DNA from 2 places in the Pseudoalteromonas sp. KAN5 genome. Region 1 is predicted to be linked to the other one. Evidence: predicted binding sites of a transcription regulator. Region 1 holds the regulator's gene; the other holds the start of a gene.

Region 1 (3,187 bases):
GAGACACTACGAACTAATGAAGGCAGTAAGTTTACAGGGATATTATCGACACAATAATAACCAAGATCTTCAACTACACGCAGGGCAACCGATTTACCTGAGCCAGAGCGCCCACTGATGATGATTAACTCCATGTAAACTCTCCTTCACTTAATAGCAATTTTATTAAAAACATGATCACTCTAGCTGGTTAAATAACTCATTAACGTTATTAAAAATTATGTGTACAGAATAACTACCTGTCATAATTTTTCCTTGTTATTGAACTACTTTGTACCGCCATAATAGATCACTAACGCAAGAGGTATGACTTACGATTGCTCAACAATAACGTGATATAAATCTTGATCTGTTTTCGCGCTACGTAGTTGTTTACAAAAATCTTTGTCGTTAAGTTTATCAGCAATTGTGGCTAACGTCTTTAAATGAAGTTGACTATCACCCTCTGGTACGATGAGAGCGACAAACAGATCCACAGGGCGATTATCAATTGCGTCAAAATTAATAGGCGTTTCGCTCACTAAAATGATTGCTAGTGGATTTTCAATACCACTCATTCGACCATGAGGAATGGCAATGCCACGACCAATACCAGTACTACCTAGTTTTTCTCTAGCGAGTAATGCATCGAGGATTTCTTGTTGTGATAGCTGAGGAAGTTGTTCATGAGCCAATTGGCTGATAAATTCAATGATCCGTTTTTTGCTATTAAAAAGGACCGCAGTTTTACTGCAGTCCTGGCAAATAAGTGAGCTTAATTTCATAGTGTTAGTGTCGAGCGTGCTTCTCTTTGTGTTTGATTACTTGACGGTCGAGCTTGTCGATTAGTCCGTCAATGGCTGCATACATGTCTTGATGTTCAGTTGAAGCAAATAACTCAGCACCACTGACATGGATGGTGGCTTCTGCTTTTTGGCTTAGCTTTTCTACGTCAAGAATAACATGGACATTGTTGATGTGATCAAAATGCCTCTCAAGCTTCGCAAACTTATTGTTTACATAGTCTCTTAATGAATCAGTAATTTCTACGTGACGACCAGTTAAATTTAGTTGCATAAGCATTTTCCTTTTTTGATTTTACGCCTTAAATCAAACTCTTTCTTTGATTTGACGGTGGAATAGCCAGTGACTCGCGGTATTTTGCAATAGTCCGTCTAGCTACTTTGATACCTTGCTCTGCCAATATATCTGCAATTTTACTATCACTCAATGGTTTCGCTGAGTTTTCTGCGCTAATCAGTTTTTTGATTAGTGCGCGAATAGCTGTCGATGAGCATTCGCCGCCATTTTCAGTGCTAACATGGCTTGAGAAAAAATACTTTAACTCAAAAATACCACGCGGGGTATGCATGTATTTTTGGGTAGTTACACGAGAAATTGTTGACTCATGCATCTCTACCATTTCAGCAACGTCATTGAGTACCATAGGTCGCATGGCTTCAGGGCCATGTTCAAAGAAACCTTGCTGCTGTTTTACGATGCAATTGGTTACTTTGAGCAATGTGTCATTGCGACTTTCTAGGCTTTTTATAAACCATTTAGCTTCTTGCAGATGCGAACGAATAAACTGACTATCAGTGCTCGACTTTACTGAGCGCGACATAGCTGCATATTGGCTGTTCACTCTGATTTTTGGCATGCTGTCTGGATTAAGTTCAACCACCCAGCGGCCTTTAATTTTTTTCACTGATACGTCAGGAATAACGTATTCTGACTCTTCTCGTACTATGGTATCCGCAGGCTTTGGATTTAGGCTGTGGATCAGAGTCATCACTTCTTTTAGTTCATCTTCCTTAAGCTTAGTCTTTTTCATCAAAGTGCGATAGTCGCGACTAGCTAATAAATCGATATGATCAGTTAAAATCATTTTTGTCTCATTAATCCAAGGGGTTGCCGGATCAAATTGATTTAGCTGAATACATAAACACTCTTGTAGACTGCGAGCCGCGATGCCTACAGGGTCAAATAATTGGATACGTTTTAAAACCGCTTGTACTTCGTCAAGTTCGATTTCTTCTTCGTTGTTGCCTTGATTTAAGCTCTCTACAATGTCTTCACAGCTAAGCGTTAAAATACCTGAGTCATCAATGGCCTCAACAATTGCAATGGCTATTGCTTCATCTGTAGGGCTAAATGGAGTTAGCTGTAGCTGCCACATTAAATATTCATGCAAGGTTTCTGTTGAGGCGCCTTGATATATAGATTCGTCCTCTGGCATTGGGCCTGCTGAGCTATTTGGTGCAGCGCTCATGTACTCATCCCATGTGACATCCATCGCCATTTCATCACTGAGTGTTTCTTTGGTGAGTGCTTCGCTGCTTTCTTGTTCGTATTCGCTGGGCTTGTCATCTGCTGAGGCGCTAACGGTTAAGTCGTCGTTATCTTGCTTTTGCTCATTCTTGCCCGCCGTGTCGTCTGAATACTCATGCTCTTCTAGCTCTAGTAACGGATTGCTATCTAACGCTTCTTGAATTTCTTGCTGCAGATCCAATGTGCTGAGCTGCAATAAGCGGATAGCTTGTTGCAGTTGCGGTGTCATTGTAAGTTGCTGGCCCATGCGCAGCTGGAGTGATTGCCTCATGTATCTCTAACAATCCTTTTATTGTTGTCATTGTTAAGTTTAGCAGATGCTTAGCCAAGTGTGGCTTTATAGCCTAAATTGCTCACCTAGGTAAACATCGCGAACTGTTTGGTCGGCGAGTACATGCTCAGGTGTGCCTGATGCAATTAACTCCCCATGAGAAACTATGTAGGCTTTTTCACAAACATCAAGAGTTTCTCGTACATTATGGTCGGTGATAAGCACGCCAATACCACGGTTTTTAAGGTGTTCAATAATCTTCTTTATATCTAACACTGAAATTGGATCAACACCAGCAAAAGGCTCATCTAACAAGATAAATTTTGGGTCTGCGGCTAATGCACGGGCAATTTCAACACGACGACGTTCACCGCCAGATAGGGCCATACCTTGGCTGTCGCGAATATGTTGAATGCTAAATTCATCAAGTAAGCTGTCAAGAGCTTCTTCTCTTGCTTGTTTTTTAAGGTCTTTTCGGGTCTCTAAAATAGCCATCAAATTTTGATAAACAGTCAATTTACGAAAAATTGATGACTCTTGCGGTAAGTAACCAATCCCCAAGCGAGCGCGACTATGCATTGGCAGTAAGGTGATGTCGTTGTCATC
Region 2 (3,187 bases), 1.6 Mb from region 1:
AACCCGCGTCAAAGAAACATTGGATAGCTTTTTGCATAGTAGTGGTATCTAACGCTATTTTTGGTGAGTAATGAGCTCTCAACCTCGTCCATTAAGTGAACGCTTACAACAGTATCAACAACATATTCATCGGCCTGTCCCTGCTGTTGCGGGAATTTTAACTCGCGTGGTAGGGTTAACCTTAGAAGCTAAAGGCCTGCGTGCGCCAGTCGGCAGTCAATGTAAAATTGAAACTATGCATGGTTTTGTTGATGCTGAAATTGTTGGTTTTAACGATCAAACATTGTATTTAATGCCTAACGATCATATCTCTGGTGTGCTACCAGGTGCGCGGGTGATCCCACAAGTTAATGACACTGGACTGCCTGTTGGCATGAGCTTATTGGGCCGCGTTGTTGATGGACTTGGTCGTCCTCTCGATGGACTGGGAGCTATAAAGGCCGATCACCACTTAAAGTTTGCACAAAATAGCATTAACCCATTATCTCGACGGCCAATCAGCCAACCTATGGATGTTGGCGTTCGCGCAATTAACTCTGTGATCACCGTAGGCCAAGGTCAACGGATGGGGTTATTTGCAGGTTCCGGTGTAGGTAAGTCAGTATTATTAGGCATGATGACCCGAGGCTCAGAAGCCGATGTTATCGTGGTTGGTCTTGTTGGTGAGCGGGGTCGAGAGGTTAAAGAGTTTATTGAAGAAATACTTGGCGTAGAAGGGCGTAAACGTTCTGTAGTCGTGGCCGCTCCTGCGGATGCCTCTCCTTTAATGCGTTTAAAAGGTTGTGAAAGCGCAGTGACCATCGCAGAATATTTCCGAGATCAAGGCTTAAACGTCCTATTATTATTAGATTCAGTAACCCGTTATGCCATGGCACAACGTGAAATAGCGTTAGCCGTGGGCGAACCACCGGCAACAAAAGGCTACCCGCCCTCAGTATTTGCTAAATTACCTGCGCTGGTGGAGCGAGCTGGTAATGGTGGTGAAGGGCAAGGTTCTATTACGGCATTTTTTACTGTGCTCAGTGAAGGGGATGATATGCAAGATCCCATCGCTGATGCAGCGCGAGCAATTTTAGACGGTCATATTGTGTTATCGCGTGAACTTGCAGACAGTGGTCATTACCCTGCTATTGATATTGAAAAGTCTATTTCACGGGTCATGCCACAAGTAGTATCTGAGCCTCATATGCAGCAAGCACGAGTGTTAAAACAAGTGTATTCAATGTTTCAGCAAAATAAAGATATGATCACTTTAGGGGCTTACCAAAAGGGCACTGATCAAATGCTCGATCAGGCCATAAATATGATGCCGAGGGTGAATGCCTTTTTACAACAAGGCATGAAAGATGTGATCAGTTATGACGATGGCTTGCAAGGGCTTGCGCAATTATTAGGACAAGCATAATGGCGAATAATAAGCTTAATTTATTGCTAAAAATAGAAAGCGACAAAGAAGAGTCGTTACGTATGAACTTTTTGCAAGCGCAGCAAAATCTGCAAGTTAATCAACAAAAGTTGCAGGGGTTAAATAACTTTCGGCTAGAGTATACTCAGCAATTACATTTGAAGGGGCAGTCTGGATTAAGCAGTGCTGGGTTTAGTCAATATCACGCTTTTATTGGCAAAATTGAAGAGGCAATTCGTCAGCAAGCGAATACGGTTAGTACCGCTAAACAAGTGGTCTCGCAACGACAAAACTTATGGCTGAAACAGCAAATAAAAACCAAAGCGGTGGCAAAATTAATAGAAAAACAACAGTTAAAAGCAAATGCGATAGCGCAGAAAAATGAACAGAAAATGCTGGATGAATTCTCTGCAAATCAATTTTATCAAAGGCAGCGCGCTTTATAGTTTATTCGGTAGTTTATTAACAATAGTCAGCTTAGGCATATTACTTGCTTATTTAATAGTTGAAGCATTTATTCTGGCAAACTGCGGCGGCAAATTGCCACTTTTAATCTAGGTGAATTATGGCTATTAGTGATCTTTCAGTGTTTATCTCAGCTGATAAGGAAGTTCAGTTAAGCAAAAAAGACGGCAGCAAAGGCAGTGCGGCAACAGAAAGTGCAAGCAACCAAAATGGTGATTTTCTTAGCCAATTACAAACTGCCCACAATGCGGTTGAAACTCCTGCGAAAGAGCCAAAAAGTGACATTGAAGCCGCGTCAAATGAATCAGTTGTAGCACAAAGCAAAGCTGAACCTACAATAGACATAGATAGTGAAGAAGACGCGACAAATTCCGGTGATGCTATGCTCGCACAGATCACAGCTGCCAATAATATGGATACCAGCGTAAAAAGCCCTTTAGCCACTCACTCTGTACGCACAACGCAATTCGGTAGCTATCAAGAAGAAATTGACGAAAATAAACTTGTTGATATCAAAACACCGCGCCCCATTGATAAAGTCACGCCAATTATTGATATGCCCTTTGACGCAGATGAGTCTGTTGATAAGCAACTAAAGCCCACGCTACAAACTGAAAAAAGTGTTATTGCTGAAGCAATTGATAAACAATTACAATTCAATGGTAATGCCGCTGGTGATGATGTGCAACTAGTGAAAGATATACCGCTGACCTCTAAAGAGAGTTTAAAAGACGCGGTACAGGCAACAAAAGATATGCCGCTGCCATCAAAAGAGATGTCACTGACTACCAAAGATATGCCGCATGCCATAAAAGATACGCCAATGGCTCAGCAAGCGCAGACTTTGCAATCTGTTCTGCCAGCTAGTTCTGCATCAGTAGCAGAGGCTGACACTGATGGTGAAAAAACACAGGCAAGTTATGAGTCGAAAGTTGCAATTCAAAGCACTGCTACTAAGCAAAATAACGGTGAATTACCAGCCGATGCGACAGTAATTAAAACCGCGTTAACGACGGCTGAAACAATTAATACAAAGTCGCAGCAAACAGTTAATACAGAGCACTTAAGCAATGTTAGTAGCGCGATGTCTACTAGCGAACAGAGCACAGACCAGTTGACAGCAACTAATAGCGCGGCGCTCGATCAAACCACCAAGTTATTGTTAAGTGAAAAATCGACAGTGCAGAAAAATGCCGATCCATTATTAAGCAATTTAACCCCAGCGCAACGTCAACAATTGCAAATACAAGTGGCAACTATTCAAGAGCAAGGCGTAAGCGCAGTGAAGGTTGCGAGCTTAAAACAAACGCTGGCGGA

Evidence for each region. Region 1 encodes sigma-54, which starts transcription at its own class of promoters, with help from an activator protein. Its sites were predicted from a motif close to GTTGGCACGNNNNTNGNNT; they were not measured.
Region 2: KAN5_RS09515 (flagellar hook-length control protein FliK) is a predicted target of sigma-54. The motif match lies at 1,883-1,901, and genes of this name have one in related genera.

Annotation. Positions count from the first base shown of each region.
Region 1 is NZ_AP025589.1:3,709,740-3,712,926, forward strand. Features, by position in the region: gene rapZ (RNase adapter RapZ) at 1-134, opposite strand, end outside; gene ptsN (PTS IIA-like nitrogen regulatory protein PtsN) at 312-764, opposite strand; gene hpf (ribosome hibernation promoting factor) at 769-1,056, opposite strand; gene KAN5_RS16490 (RNA polymerase factor sigma-54) at 1,085-2,581, opposite strand; gene lptB (LPS export ABC transporter ATP-binding protein) at 2,648-3,187, opposite strand, start outside.
Region 2 is NZ_AP025589.1:2,109,186-2,112,372, reverse strand. Features, by position in the region: gene fliH (flagellar assembly protein FliH) at 1-52, shown strand, start outside; gene fliI (flagellar protein export ATPase FliI) at 71-1,405, shown strand; gene fliJ (flagellar export protein FliJ) at 1,405-1,851, shown strand; gene KAN5_RS09515 (flagellar hook-length control protein FliK) at 1,971-3,187, shown strand, end outside.